2 regions of the Streptomyces sp. NPDC002911 genome follow, and region 1 is predicted to be linked to the other one. Evidence: riboswitches for the same ligand, from Rfam matches in the RefSeq annotation. Region 1 holds a riboswitch; the other holds the start of a gene.
The links. A riboswitch is a leader RNA that binds a small molecule or an ion and turns the genes downstream of it on or off. The one in region 1 is predicted to bind S-adenosylmethionine.

Region 1 (3,779 bases):
GGCGACAAGCGCGAGCACCACATCCTGGACCGCCCGCGCAACGCTCCGACCCGCACCGGGCTGGGTGTGGCCTGGGTGACGATCTACTTCGTCATGCTCATCGGCGGCGGCAACGACATCTGGGCGACCCACTTCCATCTGTCGCTCAACGCGATCAGCTGGTTCGTACGGATCGCCTTCTTCGTCGGCCCGGTCCTGGCGTTCGTCGTCACCCGGCGCATCTGTCTCGGCCTTCAGCGCCGCGACAAGGAGAAGGTGCTGCACGGGCGCGAGTCCGGCACCATCAAGCGCCTGCCGCACGGTGAGTTCGTGGAGATCCACGAGCCGCTCAGCCCGGAGCAGCTGCACACGCTCACGGCGCACGAGCAGTACAAGCCGATCGAGATCGGCCCGACCGTCGACAAGAACGGTGTCGAGCGCAAGCCGTCGGCGTTGCAGAAGGTGCGGGCCAGGCTCAGCAAGAGCTACTTCGGCGAGGACAACCAGATCGCCAAGCCCACTGCCGAGGAGTACAAGGAGATCACCAGCGGCCACGGCCACCACTGATCACCTCAGCTGACCGCCACAGCGGGAGCCCCGTCCATCCGATGGACGGGGCTCTTCGCCGTCCCGGGGCCTGGATAGGGTGGGAGGCATCCTTGTATCGGCTGTGGACCCCCAGGAGCGGACCATGAACGTGGTGACCCCGGACGGCGGCGACAGCGCGGTGGCCCGTACCTGGCCCGGCGTACTGACCCCCCTCCTGCGCGGCGAACACCTCGGCGCGGACGACACCGCGTGGGCCATGGACCGCATCATGAGCGGCGAGGCCACGGACGTGCAGATCGCCGGCTTCGCGATCGCCCTGCGGGCCAAGGGCGAGACCGTCGACGAGGTCACCGGACTCGTCCGCGCCATGTACGAGCACGCGCACACCATCCAGGTGCCCGGCCGGACGGTCGACATCGTCGGCACCGGCGGCGACATGGCCAAGACGGTCAACATCTCCACCATGTCGGCGATCGTCGTCGCGGGGACGGGCGCGAAGGTCGTCAAGCACGGCAACCGGGCCTCCTCCTCGGCGAGCGGGGCCTCCGACGTGCTGGAGAAGCTCGGGGTCAACCTTGAGCTGACGCCGCAGCGCGTCGTCGCCGTCGCCGAGGAAGCGGGCATCACCTTCTGCTTCGCGGTGAAGTTCCACCCCGCCCTGCGGTACGCGGCCAGGGCGCGCAAGGAGCTCGGCACCCAGACCACGTTCAACATCCTCGGCCCTCTCACCAACCCGGCCCGGGTGCGCTCCCAGGCCATCGGGGTCGCCGACCCGAGGATGGCGCCCATCGTGGCCGGCGTGCTGGCGGACCGGGGGAATTCCGCGCTTGTCTTCCGGGGCGACGACGGCCTCGACGAGCTGACCACCACGGCGACATCGCGAGTGTGGGTCGTCCACGAGGGCACCGTCCGCGAGGAGGCCTTCGACCCGCGCGACGTCGGCCTGGACCTGGTTCCCGTCGAGGCGCTGCGCGGCGCCGACGCCTCGTACAACGCGGATGTGGCCCGTCGGCTGCTGGACGGGGAGACCGGCCCCGTACGCGACGCCGTGCTGCTCAACTCGGCTGCCGCGCTGGTCGCGCTGGACCCGGGCGAGGGCACGCTGGGCGAGCAGCTCTCGGGCGGGATGGCCCGGGCCGCGAAGTCGATCGACTCGGGAGCCGCCAAGCGCGCGCTGGAGCGCTGGGTGGCGGCCAGCAACGCCTGAGGGCGCACGATGTGAGCAAGGGCGCAGTCCGGATCGCGGACTGCGTCCTTGCGCGTCGCAGCCAATGTGGCAAGATGCTGCGCAGGTCATGAGTGACAGCGACTACGGCCCCGGCCCGCTGTCCGGCAACCCTCCGTCCGTGGCGGGGTGCCCCGGGTGAAGACCAGGCCGCAGGCAGCGAGGTCTGTGGCAAGCGCGGGCCCCTCGGCATCGTTGGATGCCACCCCTTGGGGTCCTGGTCCCAGGGAGCCTCTTGTGAGCAAGCGAATGCGATAGGGCTCGACGCCCTCCTCCGCACACCCCCCTTTTTCTTCTTCCGCCGCGCCGCTGCGTATCGCCGGCGCGTGGATCTCGCCTGCCTCTTACGGGAGTTCGCCATGTCTGTCTCCACCGCTGCCGTCGACCAGTCCATTTGTGCCCCGCTGCCGGTTCTGGGTTCTGATGTCACCGTTCCTCTCGTTACAGGTGGAGACGTCACGTATGCCGCTCTGGACTACGCGGCCAGTGCTCCGGCTCTCCAGCGGGTGTGGGACGACGTGGCCGCCTACGCCCCGTACTACGGCAGCGTGCACCGCGGTGCCGGGTACCTCTCGCAGCTCTCCACCGACCTGTTCGAGAGCAGCCGCGTGACCGTCGCGGAGTTCCTCGGCTGCCGCGCGGACGACCAGGTGGTCTTCACCCGCTCGACGACCGACTCCCTCAACCTCCTGGCCGCCGCGCTGCCCGCCGACTGCCAGGTGTTCGTGTTCGAGACCGAGCACCACGCCTCCCTGCTGCCCTGGCGCGACGCCCGGGTGACCTACCTCGACTCGCCCCGCACCCCGGACCAGGCGGTCGCCACGCTGGAGCGGGCCCTGGCCGGCCGTGACCCCTACGGGCCCGCGCTGGTCTGTGTGACGGGCGCGTCCAACGTCACCGGTGAGCTGTGGCCGGTGAAGGAACTGGCCGCCGCCGCCCACGCGCACGGTGCGCGGATCGTGCTCGACGCCGCGCAGCTGGCGCCCCATCACCCGGTGGACATCACCGAGCTGGACGTCGACTGGGTCGCCTTCTCCGGGCACAAGCTGTATGCCCCCTTCGGCTCAGGTGTCCTCGCGGGCCGGGCCGACTGGCTGGTGGACGCCGAGCCGTACCTCGCCGGCGGCGGCGCCTCCCGCAAGGTCGCCCGGCGCACCGACGGCGGTGTCGACGTCGAGTGGCACACCACCGCGGCCCGGCACGAGGCCGGATCGCCCAACGTCATCGGCGTCTACTCCATCGCCGCTGCCTGCAAGGCCCTGACCGAGGCCGGATTCGACCGGCTGGTCGCGCGCGAGCAGCAGCTGGTGACCCGGGTCCGCGAGGGCCTTGCGGCGGTCCCCGAGGTCAAGGTGCTCTCGCTGTTCGGTGACGACGCCCCGAGGGTCGGCGTCATCTCCTTCGTGGTCGAGGGGTGGAACAGCTCGCACTTCGCCGCGGCGCTCTCCGCCGAGTACGGCATCGGGGTGCGCGACGGACTGTTCTGCGCCCACCCGCTGGTGCGGACCCTGCTGGGCAGCGAGCCGCAGGACCCGGGCGAGTGCGGCGCGCCGGAGGCCGCGCCGGGGGAGAAGTCCCTCAACGCCATCAGGGTGAGCTTCGGCGCCGGCACGCCGGACGAGCACATCGAGCGGTTCCTGGGCGCCGTCCGCGAGCTGGTGGGCAAGGGCGCCCGCTGGACGTACCGCACCGAGGAGGGCCGGTGCGTGCCCGACCGGGGCGTCGCGCAGGTCTGAACGGTCCGCGGAACGGCTCCGGCCGGGGACGGGGCGAAACGCCCTCCGTCCCCGGCCGGAGCCGTACGGGAGAACCTAGCCGTCGAGGCCGATGGCGAAGGCCGCCTCGAGGTCGTGCTGCGAGTACGTGCGGAAGGCGACGTGGGTGTCGGTGCCTTCGACGCCCGGGATCTTGCTGATCCGGCCCGGGATGACATCGGCCAGATCGTCGTGCCGGGCCACCCGGACCATGGCGATCAGGTCGTACGTACCGGTGACCGAGAAGACTTCGCTGACGCTGTCCAGCGCGG
Region 2 (3,779 bases), on a different contig from region 1:
GCGTCGGCGTGGACCCGTGCGTCGATGTCGAGCATCCGGACGCCGGACTCGGACACCCCGCGCCGGACCGCCTCGCGGTCGCCGTCGCTGAGGGCGGCGCACACCCACAGCTTGTCGTCGACCGCGCTCAGGCCGGAGACGAGTCCGCCCCCGCCCCGCTTCGCGTCGAGCGTGCCGTCCTCCCGCAGGGCGTACGACACCGGGCCGCGGTTGGACGCGACGAGGACCTGGGCGGAGTGCTCGGAGACCATGTACCCGAACCTAGCCCGTCAGGGAAGGCTCCAAACGTGAGGTGACTGCGGAGACTGCGCGTGAGGAATCGTTACGCCGCGTTTCGTGACGCGTACTCCGCGATGTCCCGCATCGGCGGTCGTTCCTCGGTGTCCACCGCATGGGTGCGGGGCACGAAGCCGTCGGGGCCCCGCTCGAACTGGGTGATCTCGGGACGTACGAGCGCTCCACGGGAGAGCCGCAGCTGCGCGGTGCGGTAGATCGTGGCAGCCATCCGGCCGAGGGCCTGGCCGTCCTGGTGGCGGTGTCTGCGGACGCCGACGTCGACCTGTGCCAGCGCGTCCAGGCCGACCGTGTGCAGTGCGTCGACGAGGAGACCCAGCTCCACTCCGTAGCCGACCGGGAAGGGGAGCCGCTCCAGCAGGGAGCGCCGTGCCGCGTATTCACCGCCCAGCGGCTGAACGAAACCGGCCAGTCGCGGCCAGTGCAGATTGAGTAGCGGGCGGGCCACGAGCTCGGTCACCCGGCCGCCCTGGCCTGCGGTTTCGCCCAGCGGTCGGTCGTACATGGCCTTGACGAAATGCACCGAGGGGTCGGTCAGCAGCGGGCCGACGGTTCCGGACACGAAGTCCGCGGAGAAGTCCTTGAGGTCCGCGTCGACGAAGCAGACGATCTCCCCGCTGGTCACCAGGAGTGATCGCCACAGGACCTCGCCCTTGCCGGGGAGGGCGGGGATCCGGGGCAGGATCGCGTCCCGGTGCACGACCCGGGCGCCGGCCCGTCTCGCCTCCTCGGCGGTGGCGTCGGTGGATCCGGAGTCGATCACCACCAGCTCGTCGACGAGCTGGACCTTCTCCATCAGCTCGCGCCGGATCTCAGCGACGATCGCGCCGACCGTCGCCTCCTCGTTCAGCGCCGGCAGCACGACGCTCACGCGCGAGCGGTGCGGATCTCTCAGCCGTGCGGCCGTGAGCCGGTCGAGCGGGCGGTCGGCAGCTGACCAGGAACGCCTGGTCAGCCAGCGTTCCACCTCTTCCAGCACGGTCGATACTCCCTGTATGTGATCCATCTCGCGGTTCGGACGACTATCTCAACCGTCCGGTGCTTCGGTTACAGTCTTGAACAACGCGGATGACCCTCGTATGTCGGGGTCGGTCCGCGAATAAACGCCCGGATCCATGGTCCGGTGCCACAGCGCTCATCCAGAGGGACTGAGGGAACGGCCCGTTGAAGTCCCGGCAACCCTCCTGCCGACCGCGAGGTCACGGTGGGGAAGGTGCCAATTCCGTCTTGTGGCGAAATACGTCGCAAGGAAGATGAGGAGAAAGGGCCTCCGCCATCATGGCCGTGCAGACAGTTGCACCGAACACCAATTCTTCCCCCGTGGACCTCGGTCCCGCCGTGGCGCTCTCCTGCCGCGAATGCGGCGAGCGTTTCGAGCTGGGCCCCCTTTTCGCCTGCGCGTCCTGTTTCGGGCCGCTCGAAGTGGCGTACGACCTGCCGAGCGGCTCCCCCGAAGAGCTGAAGAAGCGCATCGCCGAGGGGCCGAACAACATCTGGCGCTATGCGCCGCTGCTGCCGGTCCCCTCCGATGTCGCGGACAAGCCCAACATCAACCCCGGTTTCACGAAGCTGGTCAAGGCCGACAACCTCGCCCGTGAGCTGGGCGTGACCGGCGGGCTGTACGTCAAGGACGACTCCGGCAACCCGACGCACTCCTTCAAGGACCGTGTGGTCGCCATCGCCGTCGAGGCCGCCCGCGCCTTCGGATTCACCACTCTCTCCTGCTCCTCCACCGGCAACCTCGCCGGTGCGGTGGGTGCCGCCGCGGCCCGCGCAGGCTTCCGCTCGTGTGTGTTCATCCCGCACGACCTGGAGCAGGGCAAGGTCGTCATGGCTGCGGTGTACGGCGGCGAGCTGGTCGGTATCGAGGGCAATTACGACGACGTCAACCGCTTCTGCTCGGAGCTCATCGGCGACCCGCTCGGTGAGGGCTGGGGCTTCGTCAACGTCAACCTGCGGCCGTACTACGGCGAGGGCTCCAAGACCCTGGCGTACGAGATCTGCGAGCAGCTCGGCTGGCAGCTGCCCGACCAGCTCGTCATCCCGATCGCGTCCGGCTCGCAGCTCACGAAGATCGACAAGGGCCTGCAGGAGCTGATCAAGCTCGGTCTCGTCGAGGACAAGCCGTACAAGATCTTCGGTGCCCAGGCCGAGGGCTGCTCCCCGGTCTCCACGGCCTTCAAGGCCGGCCACGACGTCGTGCGCCCGCAGAAGCCGAACACCATCGCCAAGTCCCTGGCAATCGGTAACCCGGCCGACGGCCCGTACGTCCTGGACATCGCCCGTCGCACCGGTGGTGCCGTGGAGGACGTCAACGACGAGCAGGTCGTCGACGCGATCAAGCTGCTGGCCCGTACCGAGGGCATCTTCGCCGAGACGGCGGGCGGGGTGACGGTCGGCGTGACGAAGAAGCTGATCGACGCCGGTCTGCTCGATCCGACGCTGACCACCGTCGTCCTGAACACCGGCGACGGGCTGAAGACGCTCGACGCGGTCGCCCCGACGACCGGCCTGTCGGCGACGATCCGGCCCAGCCTGGACGCGTTCCGCGACGCCGGCCTCGCCGCCGCCAACTGACCACCCGAGAGACCGAGGAAGGCACCCACATGAGCGTCAAGGTCCGTATCCCCACCATCCTCCGCACCTACACGGGCGGTCAGGCCGAGGTCCCGGCCGAGGGCGCGACCCTCTCCGAGGTCCTCGCGTCCCTGGAGCAGAACCACCCGGGCATCGGCGCCCGCGTCCTGGACGACCAGGGCAAGCTGCGCCGCTTCGTCAACGTGTACGTCAACGACGACGACGTGCGTTTCGAGGGGGGCCTGGACGCGGCGACACCGGACGGCGCCGGCGTCTCGATCATCCCGGCCGTCGCCGGAGGCTGACCGAGGCCCAGGCGCCCGATCGGCTGACCGACCGCACGGTGTCAAGCGGAATGGCCTCCCCCGCGGAGAAGCGGAGGGGGCCATTCTGTATGGTTGAGCACGGTAGAGTTGGGGAAGTCCCCGCAGCTGCCCGCGCCGCCCGCATATGAGAATGCGCCCGGCCGCGACAAGAAGCAGCCAAAGTACGCGAGCCCTATGTGGCATAAGTGGCCTTTGTCGGGCCCGACTTGCCCTGGATTCTTACACATTCCCCCCATGTGCGCTGTCACGTGTGCCCGGATTTCTCGTCCGATTGACCTGTTGCAGAGGGCAGTTGGACAGATACATTCGGCCGCGGTCGACGCGTTCCGGCGCACGCCACCCTCTCCTGTCGGAGGGTGAGTTCTGACCCGGGTCCGCGAAGTGCGGTCCCGTGTAAGGGCCAGTAATAGGGGAGTTAGGCATGGCTCAGGGCACCGTCAAGTGGTTCAACGCGGAGAAGGGGTACGGCTTCATCGCGGTCGACGGTGGTGCGGATGTTTTCGTCCACTACAGCGCGATCCAGATGGACGGGTACCGCACCCTCGAAGAGGGTCAGCGAGTTGAATTCGAGATCTCGCAGGG

Region 2: linked by a shared signal. The riboswitch ahead of thrC (threonine synthase) and the one ahead of ACWD04_RS14475 (aminotransferase class V-fold PLP-dependent enzyme) in region 1 are both predicted to bind S-adenosylmethionine.

What each region holds. Positions count from the first base shown of each region.
Region 1 is NZ_JBSFUO010000007.1:325,404-329,182, reverse strand. It holds gene qcrB (cytochrome bc1 complex cytochrome b subunit) at 1-546, shown strand, start outside; gene trpD (anthranilate phosphoribosyltransferase) at 671-1,735, shown strand; SAM riboswitch class IV at 1,820-1,937, shown strand; gene ACWD04_RS14475 (aminotransferase class V-fold PLP-dependent enzyme) at 2,113-3,489, shown strand; gene ACWD04_RS14470 (Lrp/AsnC family transcriptional regulator) at 3,565-3,779, opposite strand, start outside.
Region 2 is NZ_JBSFUO010000004.1:282,844-286,622, reverse strand. It holds gene ACWD04_RS09170 (alpha,alpha-trehalose-phosphate synthase (UDP-forming)) at 1-251, opposite strand, end outside; gene ACWD04_RS09165 (glucosyl-3-phosphoglycerate synthase) at 323-1,273, opposite strand; SAM riboswitch class I at 1,427-1,554, shown strand; gene thrC (threonine synthase) at 1,573-2,871, shown strand; gene ACWD04_RS09155 (MoaD/ThiS family protein) at 2,901-3,176, shown strand; gene ACWD04_RS09150 (cold-shock protein) at 3,619-3,779, shown strand, end outside.